2 regions of the Pantoea sp. R13S299 genome follow, and region 2 is predicted to be linked to the other one. Evidence: predicted binding sites of a transcription regulator. Region 2 holds the regulator's gene; the other holds the start of a gene.
What was found. The regulator PurR, encoded in region 2, represses purine synthesis genes. The targets are predictions, from matches to a motif close to CANGCAAACGTTTGCNTG.
Positions count from the first base shown of each region.

Region 1: a site for PurR is predicted at 2,714-2,731, ahead of cvpA (colicin V production protein). Genes of this name have one in related genera too.

Region 1 covers NZ_JBLYEF010000001.1:1,964,824-1,972,427, forward strand. Annotated here, with positions in the region: gene ACN1CO_RS09340 (UbiX family flavin prenyltransferase) at 1-497, opposite strand, end outside; gene purF (amidophosphoribosyltransferase) at 610-2,127, opposite strand; gene cvpA (colicin V production protein) at 2,165-2,650, opposite strand; gene dedD (cell division protein DedD) at 2,916-3,698, opposite strand; gene folC (bifunctional tetrahydrofolate synthase/dihydrofolate synthase) at 3,688-4,956, opposite strand; gene accD (acetyl-CoA carboxylase, carboxyltransferase subunit beta) at 5,051-5,965, opposite strand; gene ACN1CO_RS09370 (DedA family protein) at 6,110-6,772, opposite strand; gene truA (tRNA pseudouridine(38-40) synthase TruA) at 6,802-7,604, opposite strand, start outside.
Region 2 covers NZ_JBLYEF010000001.1:983,692-991,295, forward strand. Annotated here, with positions in the region: gene cfa (cyclopropane fatty acyl phospholipid synthase) at 1-761, opposite strand, end outside; gene punC (purine nucleoside transporter PunC) at 1,070-2,272, opposite strand; gene punR (DNA-binding transcriptional activator PunR) at 2,380-3,285, shown strand; gene purR (HTH-type transcriptional repressor PurR) at 3,282-4,307, opposite strand; gene ACN1CO_RS04845 (YnhF family membrane protein) at 4,589-4,678, shown strand; gene ACN1CO_RS04850 (C40 family peptidase) at 4,726-5,535, opposite strand; gene ACN1CO_RS04855 (Grx4 family monothiol glutaredoxin) at 5,901-6,236, shown strand; gene rnt (ribonuclease T) at 6,280-6,948, opposite strand; gene gloA (lactoylglutathione lyase) at 7,069-7,476, opposite strand; gene ACN1CO_RS04870 (alkene reductase) at 7,593-7,604, opposite strand, start outside.

The DNA.
Region 1 (7,604 bases), 980 kb from region 2:
GTCTGGTCGATCAACTGATCGATTGTTTCAGGCCGGTGATAAAATGCCGGCACCGGCGGCATGATAATCGCACCCAATTCGGCAGCGGTAGTCATCATTCGCAGGTGGCCAACGTGTAGCGGGGTTTCACGTACGCACAACACCAGCTTGCGCTGCTCTTTTAACACGACGTCAGCCGCGCGGGTCAGCAGCGAGTCACTGTAACTGTGGACGATGCCTGAAAGCGTTTTCATTGAGCAGGGTAAAATCGCCATGCCCAGCGTTTTAAACGAACCCGACGAGATATTTGCTGCAATATCGCGCACGTCATGCACCACATCGGCAAGCGCCTGCACGTCACGCAGCGAATAATCACTCTCCAGACTCAGCGTCTGACGCGCCGCCTGGCTCATGACCAGATGCGTTTCTACTTCTTCCACCTGCTGCAACACCTGCAGCATGCGCACCCCATAGATCACCCCGCTTGCGCCAGAGATGCCAATGATGAGTCGTTTCATATTCCAACCTTATGTCAGCCAATGCGCCATCATACGCGGCCAGCGGGTTTCTGAAAACAAACAGGGCGGGATTGCTCCCGCCCTGCTTTATGCTGCCCGCCTGTCAGACGTATCAGCCCTCGTTGTGCAGCTCAAGGTTTTCGACTTCGTTCTGGCGCTGAAGCGCTTTGGCATCATCGTTTCGCAGCGACTCCAGATACTCCAGATACTGCTGATCGACATCCTTCGTCACGTAAATCCCGTTGAACACCGAACATTCGAACTGAGCAATGTCCGGATTCTCTTCACGCACCGCTTCAATCAGATCGTCCAGGTCCTGGAAAATCAGCGCATCGGCTTTAATCAGCTGGCGAATCTCTTCCACTTCCCGGCCGTGTGCAATCAGTTCCGTGGCGCTCGGCATATCAATGCCGTAGACGTTCGGGAAACGAATTTCCGGTGCAGCAGAGGCCAGATAAACCCGTTTTGCGCCCGCTTCACGCGCCATCTCAATGATCTGCTCTGAGGTGGTGCCACGCACGATGGAGTCATCCACCAGCAGGACGTTTTTATCACGGAATTCAGCGCGGTTAGCGTTGAGCTTGCGGCGTACCGCGCTGCGACGTAACTGCTGTCCCGGCATGATAAAAGTACGGCCAACGTAACGGTTTTTCACGAAGCCCTGACGATAAGGCTTGTCAAGGATACGGGCAATTTCCAGCGCGATATCGGTAGAGGTTTCCGGAATCGGAATCACGACGTCGATATCCAGATCTTCCCACTCGCGGGCAATTTTCGCGCCCAGCTTGGTACCCATACGGACACGGGCGCTGTAGACGGAGATTTTGTCCAGGAATGAGTCGGGACGCGCAAAATAGACATACTCGAACAGGCACGGATTGCTTTTCGGGTTTTCAGCACACTGACGGGTAGAGAGCTGGCCCGCTTCAGTGACATACACCGCTTCACCCGGTGCGACGTCACGGATGAATTCAAAGCCCAGTGTATCCAGCGCCACGCTCTCGGAGGCGACCATATACTCGGTGCGACCATCAGCGATAACGCGCTTGCCCAGTACCAGCGGACGGATGCCGTTGGGATCACGGAAGGCAACCATGCCGTGACCGATAATCATCGCCACGACGGCGTAGGCACCGCGTACCTGCTGATGTACGGCAGCCACCGCAGCGAAAATGTTGTCGGCTTGCAACGGATCGTTTTGAAAACGATCCAGCTCCTGCGCAAAGATGTTCAGCAGGATTTCAGAATCTGAGGTGGTGTTAACGTGACGGCGGCCCTTTTCAAACAGGTGCTTACGCAGCACGTGGGCGTTGGTCAGGTTACCGTTGTGCGCCAGGGTGATACCGTACGGGGAGTTTACATAAAATGGCTGCGCTTCAGAGGCACTGGAGCTTCCCGCGGTGGGATAACGCGCGTGACCGATCCCCATATTGCCCTGCAGACGCTGCATGTGGCGTGCTTCGAAAACGTCGCTGACCAGGCCGTTTGCCTTTCGCAGGCGAAAACATTTCAGCGCATCGATTGTACAAATGCCTGCGGCATCCTGCCCGCGGTGCTGGAGCACCGTTAACGCGTCATAGATCGACTGGTTGACCGGCATGAAACCGGTGATACCGACAATACCGCACATGTTGTCATTTCCTCATTAAGCCGCACTCCCGGTCACATCACCGGGGTAAAAAACTCGACGTGCTTTTCAGGTAATCAAAAAACCACCTGATGATATAACTGAACTCGGGAATGAGTTGAGACTGTTGCCAGTCCGGACTTTTGGAAAAGCCAGTGAATGTATCAAGGAAGAACAGCAAGGCGGCTACAATCAGCACCCCACGCAACGCCCCGAAACAGACTCCCAACACCCGGTCGGTTCCCGACAGGCCGGTTTTCTCCACCAGCGTGCCGATAACGTAGTTCACAATAGCCCCTACAATCAGGGTAGCCACAAACAGCACACCAATGGCGATACCGTTACGAACCAGTTCGTCGTCAAAACCTGTAAACCAGACTGCAAGGTAGGCGTAGTAATGACTGGCGACAAAAAACGCACATCCCCAGGTAACGAGAGATAAGGCTTCCCGGACGAACCCACGGACGAGGCTGACCAGAGCCGAAAAACCAACTACCGCAATAATGACGTAATCAATCCAGATCATGAACTCTTCCAGCGCCAGTGCAATTGCACCCCTGCATCCAGTTCGGGGCGCATTCTAACAGAAAAAGAAAACGTTTGCGTAGCGGTTTTCTTTTTCTGCATCCATAAATACGGCGATGAAAAAAACCTCAATCGCCCGGGTGATTCTCAGCCGGACAGGCCATTGAAAATCGTCAATATTTTACGCGACATCGTGCTCTGAAATCGCTGAACGCCGGGCAAAAGACGCTGCCTGTTACTGCTATCGGCAGCGCCAATCGCCGGTTTTAACGGGCGCTGTACGGTTTCACAACACCGCCCAGTCCTGAGATGCTTTTCAGCTCGCCAACTGCGCTCTGCATTTTGGCTTTCGAGGCATCCGGCCCGACGTAAATGCGGGTAATCTGACCCTGTACCGGCGTTGAAGGCACGGTAAAGGCGCGATAGCCCGACAGCCGCAACTGCGCGACAATCTCATTCACTTTGCTGGCGTTTTTGAGCGCACCTAACTGCACCACATAAGCCTGCCCTGCCGGTGCCGTCGTCTCTGCGGCTTTCGGCGCCTCTTCCTGCTTCGGCTGTTCGACCGCTTTAGGCTGTTCAACCGGCTTCGGTTTAGGCTGTTCCACAACTTTTGGCTTCTGCTGTTCGACCGGCTTCTGCTTAGGCTGTTCAGTGACTTTAGGTTTCTGCTGCTCTGTCACTTTCGGCTTCGTCACCGTCTGTGCAGGCACAGACTGATGAACCGGCGGCGGCGAGACCACGACCGGATCGCTATCTTCCTCCGGCTGAGTCCGCCCCTGCTCTGCCGTGGCATTGGTTTTGCCATTGCCATTGCTGCTGCTGACCGCATTGCCCGCGCCTTCCGGCGGCTGAGACGGCAGCGACTGGGTTACCGGCGGTACCATTTCGCTGTCCTGCTGATCGTCAGGTTTCGGCACCAGCGGAATGGCGGCGAACTCCTCTTTGTAATGCTTTTTCTGACCATCCAGCAGCCCTGGCAGCACAATCACGCCAACGGCGACCAGAATGACGGTGCCGACTAAACGGTTCTGAAACTTACTTGCCACGTCCTTTCTCCGTTTCAATCGATTCCATGACCTGCGCCACGGTGTGGAATGAACCACAGACCAGCACAGTGTCCTGCGGCGCGGCCCGCTGGCGTGCGTGCTGCCAGGCGAGCTCAACCGAGCTGAAGGCTTCGCCCTGCGACAGACAGTCCAGCAGTTGCTCAGCACTGGCGCCGCGCGGACCGTCAAGCGGTGCGCAGTACCAGGCATCCACCATGGGTGCCAGCGCCGCCAGCGTACCGGGGATATCTTTATCATGCAGCATGCCAACAACGGCATGCACCTTGCCGTGTTTCGGCAGAGCCGCCAGCCGTGACGCCAGATAAGTCGCCGCATGCGGATTATGGGCGACATCCAGAATCACGCGCGGTGATTCGCTAATAGTCTGAAAACGCCCTGGCAGCATCGCCAGCGGCAGGCTGGCACGAATCTGCGCCTCACTGACCTCAAGCCCGGAGACACGCAGCGCCACCAGCGCGGTCGCCGCGTTAGGCAGCGGCACCTGGGGCAGCGGCAGATCGTTCAGCTCGCCCTGCGCATCACGCAGCGACCAGCTTTCGGCCTGCGTGTGCCAGGACCAGTCGCGGTTGCGCTGTAACAGCTGAGCGCCTTTTTCCTGCGCGACCACAGCGATGCTGTGTGGCATATCGGGTTCACCGACTACCGCCGGTTTCCCCGCCCGGAAGACACCCGCTTTCTCGCGTCCGATGCTTTCGCGATCCGGGCCCAGCCAGTCGGTGTGGTCCAGTGCAATGCTGGTGACTACGGCGACATCGGCATCCACTATGTTGGTGGCATCCAGTCGTCCGCCGAGGCCGACTTCCAGGATCACCACATCCAGCTGCGCCTGGCGGAACAGATTCAGCGCAGAGAGCGTACCAAATTCGAAATAGGTCAGCGAAATGTCGGCACGACCGGCTTCTATCTCCGCAAAGCTGGCGCAGTGCTGCGCTTCACTCAATTCCCCGCCCTGAACCCGAACACGCTCGGTGTAGCGCACCAGATGCGGCGAGCTGTAAACGCCAACGCGGTAGCCCGCAGCGATCAGCAGCGTTTCCAGAGTGCGACAGGTGGTGCCTTTGCCATTCGTACCGGCCACGGTAAAGACAAAAGGAGCGGGTTTCAGCAGGTCGAGACGAAGCGCTACCTGACGAATACGGTCCAGACCCAGTTCGATGGCCTGAGTATGCAGGTGCTCAAGATAATAAAGCCACGTGGCCAAAGGCGACGTGGCTTGAGGAAGGTGAAGATTGTCCATATGTCCCGTTTTGCTTATTTATACCTGGCAGACTGGTGCTGCGGTATACGGTGCATTGGTAAGAGGCGCGGCGGGCGCGCCTCTCTATCTCCTGTCAGGCCTCGTTGCTTTCCGATTCAGTCGTCGCAGGAGCGGACTGTTCACCGTCATGCAGCGGTGCCGGCAGGTTCATCATTTTTGCCAGCAGGCTTGCCAGTTTGTAGCGCATTTCCGGACGGCGAATGATCATATCAATCGCGCCCTTTTCAATCAGGAACTCACTGCGCTGGAAGCCCGGCGGCAGTTTTTCACGCACGGTCTGCTCAATCACACGTGGACCAGCAAAGCCGATCAGTGCTTTAGGTTCCGCGATATTGAGGTCGCCCAGCATGGCAAAACTGGCCGAAACGCCACCCATGGTCGGGTCAGTCAGCACGGAAATGTAAGGCAGACCGCGCTCACGCATTTTTGCCAGTGCCGCACTGGTTTTCGCCATCTGCATCAGCGACTGCAGCGCTTCCTGCATACGCGCCCCGCCGCTGGCGGAGAAACAGATCAGCGGGCAGTTATCTTCTAACGCCTGCTCAACCGCACGTACAAAACGCGCACCGACCACAGAACCCATTGAACCGCCCATAAAGGCAAATTCAAAGGCTGCCGCAACAACCGGCATGCCGTGCAGCTGACCTTTCATGACCACCAGCGCATCTTTCTCACCGGTGTCTTTCTGGGCCGCGATCAGACGATCTTTGTACTTTTTGGAGTCACGGAACTTGAGCAGGTCTTTAGGTTCAAGTTCACTACCCAGCTCAACCATCGTGCCCTGATCGAGGACACTGCCGAGGCGCTCACGGGCGTGCATCCGCATGTGATGGTCACACTTCGGGCAGACCTCAAGATTACGCTCCAGCTCGGCGCGGTAGAGAACCTGACCACAGCTGTCACACTTGGTCCAGACCCCTTCCGGGATACTGGCTTTGCGCACAGGCGTTCCGGTGCTTTTATTAAGAATGCGTTCAATCCAGCTCATTGATGACCTTTCTGTTTAAAACTGACCTGGTCCAGTCGTCTTGATACTGCTGAAAACCGCTTCAGCAGACGGTAAATGTCGCTCATTAAACCACAACCTGTTCAGACTGTGGATAAAAATCTGGTCTTACCCCTGAGCGCAGCCTTACGGCAGCTTCTGCTGCTTAGCCTGACGGCGATGACGCCAGACTTCAATCACACCTGGCAGAATCGAGACCAGGATAATGCCAACAATCAGCAGCTTCAGGTTTTCCTGCACCACCGGCAGATCGCCAAACAGGTAGCCGGCATAGGAGAACAGCAGCACCCATAACAGCGCACCCGTCACGTTGAACAGCGCGAAGTGACGATAGGACATATGGCCCATACCGGCAACAAACGGCGCGAACGTACGGACGATCGGCACAAAGCGCGCCAGGATAATGGTTTTTCCACCGTGACGGGCATAAAACGCATGGGTTTTATCCAGATGGCTGCGACGGAAAATCTTCGAGTTCGGGTTACTGAACAACCGTTCGCCAAACAGGCGACCAATGGTGTAGTTCACCGCATCGCCCAGAACCGCCGCGACCACTAACAGTGCCGCCATAATGTGCACATTGAGATCGTTACCCGGCAGCGCGGCCAGTGCGCCCGCCACAAACAGCAGCGAATCCCCCGGCAGGAACGGCGTGACCACCAGTCCGGTTTCGCAGAACAAAATCAGGAACAAAATAGCGTAAATCCAGATACCGTACTGTGCAACCAGTTCGGCCAGATGCACATCGATGTGCAGAATGAAATCGACCAGAAAATGGAGAAACTCCATAGCGCGCCCTTTTAAGTCCTGAAAGTGAATTAATCCGCGAGGAACAACGGTCCCATCGACGGCTGTGGTAACGCAAAGTGGGATGGGTAATCCACCGCCACCAGATACAACCCCTCTGCCCGGGCTGTGGCTGCGGCTAATGTCCGATCCTTCGCCGCCAGCAGCGTTGCCATCCATGACTCCGGCTTATTGCCGCAGCCTATCTCCATCAGGCTGCCCACGATATTGCGCACCATGTGATGCACAAAGGCGTTGGCTTTGATATCCACAATCACGTAGGAACCCTGACGCGTCACGTTGAGGTGAATCACGTTGCGCCACGGGGTACGCGACTGGCACTGCACCGCGCGGAATGAGGTGAAATCATTCTCGCCTAACAAACATTGCCCGGCGCGCTGCATCTTCTCTGCATCCAGAGGATGGTAGAAGTGCGTGACGCCCTGCGCCAGCACCGCCGGACGCAGACGCTGATTGTAGATCAGGTAGCGATAACGGCGGGCCGTGGCGCTGAAGCGGGCATGAAATTCATCCGGCACCGCTTTCACCCAGCGCACCGCAATATCCGGCGGCAGATTGGCATTCACGCCCAGCGTCCAGGCACCATCAGGCCGCTGCGATGTGGTCTCGAAATGGACCACCTGCCCCGTCCCGTGAACGCCCGCATCGGTACGACCGGCACAAAAAATGCTGACCGGATGATCGGCAACTTTCGACAGCGCGCGCTCTACCTTCTCCTGCACGCTGCGAACTTCATTCTGACGCTGCCAGCCGTAGTAACGGCTGCCGTCATACTCGATGCCGAGCGCCAGTTTTTGCGTCTGACCATCGGACA
Region 2 (7,604 bases):
TCGACCACATCAAAATAGATGGCGTAATTTTTTGGCCCGACATGCTCAAACATCCCCACCGAAACGATGCGATCAAACTGCTCATTCAGGTCGCGATAATCCTGCAACAGAATCGTGACGTCTAAACCGCTACAGCGCTGCTGCGCCAGTTTCTGTTGTTCGGCGGAAATCGTCACACCATACACTTTGACGCCGTAATGACGTGCGGCAAATTCCGCGAGTCCGCCCCAGCCACAGCCGATATCCAGCAGCGACATTCCGGGTTCCAGCGCTAATTTACGGCAGATCATATCCAGCTTAGCTTCCTGCGCGGCTGCCAGCGTCGTCGCCTCTTTCCAGTAGCCACAGGAGTATTGCATGTACGGGTCAAGCATCAGTGTAAAGAGGTCGTTACCCAGGTCGTAATGCTCTTTACCGACAATCCACGCCCGTTTTTTTGATTGCAGATTAGTTAAGCGGGCGGCGGCAATGCGCAGCGTGTCTTTAAAGTGATGAGGAAGCTGCTGATCGAGTTTATGTTTAAGCACCTGATGGAAGAAGATATCCAGCCGGTCACACTCCCACCATCCATCCATATAGCTCTCACCGAGCCCAAGTGAACCCTCTTGCAGAACACGTTTAAAAAACCCGGGATGCGTTACATGGATATCCCAGGGACGTGAACCATTGATTTCGATATCTGCTTTTTCCAGCAGTTCATGAACGATGCGATACCAATGGTTCTCTTCAGGGCTCACTGCTTCTGCATAAGATGAACTCATAGCTGTTCCACCACCTGTCCAATCTGAACCTGAACAAAGAATAGCCAATTTCGTCAGGCATTGAGAAACGTCACGGATGACTCCGCACACCGGTTATTGTGTGATACAGAGGACTGGAAGAGCCTGCAACTGGTCGGTAGGGTGAGAATAACGCGCGCGAATACCGTCCCGGCAACAGGGTGCCAATCAGATTATTACGTTATTATATTGTTGATTTATTACAGATTTGTTGACCCGAATGAGTATATTCTCACGCGGGTCAATATTCAATCACTTATTGTTAGGATGCTAACTAAAAAGTCAGTGTGTCAGTGATTATCCTGGCAGGCAGGTTGCGGAGAGGCAACAACAGTTTGTGCGCTTGCGGCACGCTGCATGGCGTAACCGATCAACGCGAGCACAATGGTCACCGCCATCATCAGCGTGGTGGTAAACAGCGCCTGAGTTAATCCGGCTGATACCGCCAGGCTGGCGGCGAAGCAGAGTCCTAACTGCAGGGTGTTCTGCAACGCGGCCGCTTTACCGGTGGCATCCGGGAAGGGCATCAGTGCGCTGGAAACCACAATCGGATAGATCGCACCGTTAGCCAGCGCCATCCCGCAGAACGGCACCATCAGGCTCACCAGCGTGCTGTTACCTGCAAGCGCAACCGCAAACAGTGCCATAATGCTCAGGCTGTAGACGCCCAGCAACCAGGGCAGCAACTGTGCGCCGTTAAAGCGGTTGAGCAGGGCGCGACAGCCGAATCCGCCGATTAAAAAGGCCAGGGTCTGTGGCACATAGCTCAGACCGATATCGGCGGGCGAGAGACCCAGATCCGCCAGAATAAAGGGCGAGCCAGTCAGCCAGGCAAAGAAGCTGGCAGAACAGGCAGAGTAGATCAGCACGTTGCCGCTGTAGACCCGCGATTTCAGCAGAGTAAAGAAGCCCGGCTGCGCCCTTTTTTCACCTGCAACTTTACGAACGGTGGGCAGACGCAGCGTGGTCATAATTAATGCCACCGCAATCAGTGTCAGCACCAGGAAAATCGAACGCCAGTGGAAGTGGCCTATCAGCCAGGCACCCAACAACGGCGCCAGTGCCGGAGAGAGCGCAACCAGCGGCATAATGGTGGCAAAGACTTTGTTGGCACGCGCAGCAGGGTAGCGATCCACCACCAGTGCCTGCCAGCTCACGGCCGCAGCACAGACGCCAATCGCCTGCACAAAGCGCAGCGCCAGCATCAGATAAATATCATTCACCCACAGCATGCCCGCACAGCCGATGCCAAACATCACCAGTCCGGCTAGCAGCACAGGTTTACGGCCGATGCGGTCGGAGAGCGGTCCCCAGAAGAGCTGACCTGTGGCGAAGCCTCCCAGAAAGAGACTCATACTGGCGCTGATCAGGCCGGGCGAGGTATTAAAGGTTTGCTGCATCGCACCAAAGGCGGGCAGGTACATATCCGTGGCTAAAAAGCCGAGCATGCTCAGCAGGGCAAGGTAAGGCATAAATCCTTTATTCGACAACATCTCATTCTCATATTTGCAGGATAAACGCGGCAGAGTGTAAGAGGTGCGTTTGCTGCTGTGAAACGGTAATATTTGCCGATTGCTGTTAAAATTTTTGAAGGCAGATTATGTGGTCAGAATATGCATTAGAAGTGGTTGACGCGGTCGCCCGTGGGGGCAGCTTCAGCGCGGCCGCGCAGGAGTTACATCGGGTGCCCTCTGCCATCAGCTACACGGTGCGCCAGCTGGAGAACTGGCTGGCAGTGCCGCTGTTTGAGCGTCAGCATCGCGAAGTGGTTCTCACTCCGGCAGGCGAGCATTTTGTCCGGGAAGGGCGCAGCGTCATCAAAAAAATGCTTGCCACCCGGCGACAGTGTCAGCAGCTCGCCAACGGCTGGCGCGGGCAGCTCAGCATTGCCGTTGACCGTATCGCCAAACCTCAGCGCACCCGGCAACTGGTCAAAGATTTCTATCGGCACTTCCCCGATATGGAGCTGATCATCAGCTATGAAGTCTTTAACGGCGTCTGGGATGCGCTGGCCGATGGTCGGGTGGAGGTCGCGATTGGGGCCACCCAGGCAATTCCGGTGGGCGGACGTTTTGCGTTTCGCGATATGGGCACCCTCAACTGGCGCTGCGTGGTCGCGCCCGATCATCCATTAACGCAGGCGAGCCAGATCGATGATGACACGCTGCGTAGCTGGCCTTCACTGGTGCTGGAAGATACCTCGCGAGCGCTGCCGCGCCGTATGACATGGACGCTGGATAACCAGCGCAGGCTGGTGGTGCCGGAATGGCAGACCGGTCTGGAGTGCGTGCAGGCGGGATTGTGTGTGGCGATGGTGCCGGGTCATCTTGCCAGACCCCTGCTCGACAGCGGCGATCTGGTGGAACTGACACTGCCAGTGGCATTTCCGGATAGCCCCTGCTGCGTCAGCTGGGCTGAGGATCGCGCATCACCGGCGACAGGCTGGTTGCTCAGCTATCTGGGTGATGCGCAAACGCTTAATCAGGAGTGGTTAAGCGAGGATTAGCGGCGATAATCGCGGAACGGACCATCGGCCACGGAACGGCGTTCAATCAGCGTGGGATGGACTTCGATCGTTTGTGAAATTTCACGCTTACTGGTGATGCGGTCCAGCAGCATATCCAGCGCTTTTTCACCCAGTTGGGCTTTAGGCTGATGCACGGTTGTCAGGGCCGGTGCGAAATAGCGGGCATTGCGCACATTGTCATAACCGATCACCGAAATATCCTGCGGGACGCGCAGGCCCATCTCGTCGGCGGCGCAAATCGCGCCCATCGCCATGATGTCACCGCCGCAGAACACCGCCGTCGGGCGCTGTTTCTGTGACAGGATCTGCTGCATCGCCTGATAGCCTGACTCCGGCTCGAAGTCACCCTGCACAATCCATTCGGCGCGCGGCTGAATACCTGCTTCTTCCAGCGCTTTCAGGAAACCGGCATGGCGTCCGCCACCGGTGTTGCGCTCCATCTGGCCGGGGATTGCACCAATATCACGGTGTCCGCGTTCAATCAGATAGCGTCCCGCCAGATAGCCGCCCTGGAAGGCATTATCCAGCACCGTGTCGGTGAAGTCGGCGCGCGACTCGCCCCAGTCCATCACCACCATCGGGATATTGCGGTTCTCTTCCAGCATCTGCAGCAGGTCGTCCGGATACTCAGAACACATCACCAGCAGACCATCGACGCGTTTCTGCGCCATCATGCTGAGATAGGCGCGCTGTTTTTGCAGATCGTTATGCGCATTACCCAGAATCAGCGTGTAGCCTTTGTCAAAACAGTGATTTTCAACCGCTTCAATAATTTCAGCGAAATAGGGCGCTTCGCTGGAGGTGGCAAGCAGGCCCAGCGTTTTGGTGTGGTTCACTTTCAGGCTGCGCGCGACGGCGCTCGGCGAGTAGTGTAGCTCTTTGATCGCCTGCCAGACCGCGTTGCGCGTCTCTTCAGCGACAAAGCGGGTTTTATTGATGACGTGCGAAACGGTGGTCGTTGAGACGCCGGCGCGTTTTGCCACATCTTTAATTGTTGCCATGAAAATCGGACTCCAGTGCTTATCTAACTCTATGATAAGCGTAGTGTTAAACGTTTGCGTCTGCTCAGGGTTTTTTCCGCAAAAATGCAGCTTTTCTGGCCGGTAAACAGGCCGCTGGCGGAGAATAAACGTCTTAAAAGATGCGCAAACGGAATCAGAGTTGCGCGCGTTGCGCAACAAAGGCGGGATTCTAACAAGGCTGGACGGATAAAACGAGATTTTTACCGGGTCGTGTGGGAAAATGCCATATCCCTATAAATTGTATGACTAAGGAGCAAGCAATGAGTACCGATCTGAAACTGGCGTTAATGACCTCCGTGGGCTGTTTGCTGATGATTGTGGCCTTTAGTTTTACTGCCATTCTGCACTAATAAAAAAAGCCGGGATTATCCCGGCTTTTTTCTGACTGAACTGCTGCTCAGCGAATGGTTCTCGGCGTCATCACCCGACGGGCACCGATGTAGTGGCGCTGCCAGTAATCTTCCCCTAATGCGCTGATCTGAATATCTTTGCCGGTACGTGGCGACTGAATAAACTTACCATCGCCCAGGTAAACGCCGACGTGGTCAGCCGTACCGCGACCGTTAATGCGGAAGAAGACCAGATCGCCTTTCTCCAGCGACTCACGCTTGATGGGCGCGGCGTCACGCAGGTGATACATCTCGTTAGCGGTACGCGGGATCTTAAACTTCACCAGATCTTTATAGGCGTACCAGACCAGACCGCTGCAATCGAAACCGGTATGGGGTGAGGTGCCGCCCCACTGATAAGGTTTACCTAACTGGCCCATCAGCTTGGTCATCGCGGTTTCGCGTGCCTTCTGATAACGCTGACGGTGGGATTTGCTCATTTTAATCGTGCCCGGCTCGCTGGTGGTGATCTCAGCCGTTTTCAGCTGGCGCTGATGACCATAGCGTTTCTTCTCTTTATTTTTTTCTTTGGTTTTGCTGATACGGGCGGTTTTAAGCGAGGTCTTCTTAGCAGGCGTCTGTTTAGCAGTGAGTTCGACTTTTTTCTGTTTTTTCGTTTTTAGTTTTTGAACAGGGCTGAGGCGAGTTTTTTTGGTCACCGTTTTTACCTGGCGACGCTTGCGGCGCTCATCGTCGCGCGCACTCTTTTTTTCTGCTTTATGCGTACTGACGTTCACCGGCGCGTGCGGGGAAGCAGCAGCGACGTTGAAAAACAGTTGCGCAAAGGCCAGCATGAAAAGCGTAATGATTAAACGCATAGTCCGTTGATTAGTTAAGTTGTCAGGGCCACTACGCACCGCGACAAAGTTGAGATTAATCTGATCCAGGATCAGCGCCCAGGCCATTCTAGTCCAGTTCGTTTAAAAACTGTAATGCCTTTTAATATTAATCTTTGCAACCCACGTAATCGCGTTGAAAATGAACATTTTCAGCGTCTTATATCAACGAAATTATTACGAATTATTAAACTGTTACCAGCTGTTAATAATCAGGAAATCAGGCGTCCCGAAGCGGGACTTAACAATGATGGCGATTTAATCGGGCAGCGGTCAAAATCTCATTTTCAGTCACGCTGCGAAGTCGCTACAATAAACAAACACGAAGTGACGAATTAAGGAAGGCAATAATGAGTACTGTAGAAAAAATTCAGCGCCAGATCGCAGAAAACCCGATCCTGCTGTACATGAAAGGTTCCCCGAAACTGCCTAGCTGCGGTTTCTCTGCACAGGCGGTACAGGCGCTGTCAGCCTGTGGTGAGCGTTTTGCTTACGTGGATATTCTGCAGAACCCGGACATTCGTGCCGAGATGCCGAAATTCGCTAACTGGCCAACTTTCCCGCAGCTGTGGGTTGATGGCGAGCTGGTCGGTGGCTGCGACATTATCGTTGAGATGTTACAACGTGGTGAACTGCAGACGCTGATCAAAGAGACTGCAGAAAAGTTTAAAGAAGCAGAATAAAAAAAGGCCGACATCATGTCGGCCTTTTTCATTGCGGCATCCCTTATGCGGATGTCGTGGCTTCTGCATCACCTTCCGCGAAGGGCAGTGGCCAGCCACCTAACCGTTTCCAGCGGTTCACCAGCTCGCAGAACAGCGTTGCCGTCTGCTGAGTGTCATAAAGCGCCGAATGCGCCTGCGTACTATCAAACTCCATTCCTGCCGCAATACAGGCTTTCGCCAGTACCGTCTGACCCAGCACCAGTCCGCTCAGCGCTGCGGTATCAAAGGTGGCAAACGGGTGAAACGGATTGCGCTTCAGGCTGGCACGTTCCGCCGCCGCTGACATAAAGTTCAGGTCGAAGGTGGCATTGTGCGCCACCATAATGGCGCGATTACAGCCGCTGTCTTTAATGCCCTTGCGCACCATTTTGAAAATGGCGTGTAGCGCATCATATTCACTAACTGCGCCGCGAAGCGGATTACTCGGATCGATACCGGTAAAGGCCAGCGCTTCCGGATGCAGCAGCGAACCGACAAAAGGTTCGACGTTGAAGTGCAGCGTCTGGTCGATCTGAATCCATCCCTCTTCATCCATTTTCAGCGTGATAGCGGCAATTTCCAGTAACGCATCGGTTTGCGCATTGAAACCGGCGGTTTCAACGTCGATCACCACCGGATAGAAGCCACGGAAACGTTGATTGAGTGCATTAGGGGAATTCGATTCAGACATCAGGATCTCGTTGCAGAAAAAGGGCAGCGCGTATTATGGCAAAAAACGGGGCCGGGTGCAGCAGATGAAGCGAAGAGAAGGGGATTCAGCCCACCCGGGCGGGCAGGCTGAGGGGCAGGTTTAGTTGCCCAGGCCGTTACCGGCATCCTTGTTTTCGATCAGCTCGATTTTGTAGCCATCGGGATCTTCAACAAAGGCAATAATGGTGGAGCCGCCTTTAACCGGACCCGCTTCACGCGTCACGTTGCCGCCATCTTTGCGGATACGTTCGCAGGCTGCTGCTGCGTCATCAACGCCCAGCGCAATGTGACCATAGGCATTACCGAGGTCATACTTATCGACGCCCCAGTTGTAGGTCAGCTCGATCACCGCACCTTCGCTCTCGTCGGTGTAGCCCACAAAGGCCAGGGTATATTTATATTCGGTGTTTTCGCTCTGACGCAGCACGCGCATTCCCAGCACACGGGTGTAGAAATCGATAGAACGTTGCAGATCGCCAACGCGCAGCATGGTATGAAGTAAACGCATAACATCCTCTTTGAAATAAAATGCCATCGCCGGATGACCCAGGCGATAAGTATAGCGATGAAAATCGCCATTGAATAATGGCTGCCGCCATCGTCCCGGACGGCAGCCTAAAACGGTTACAGCGTCGG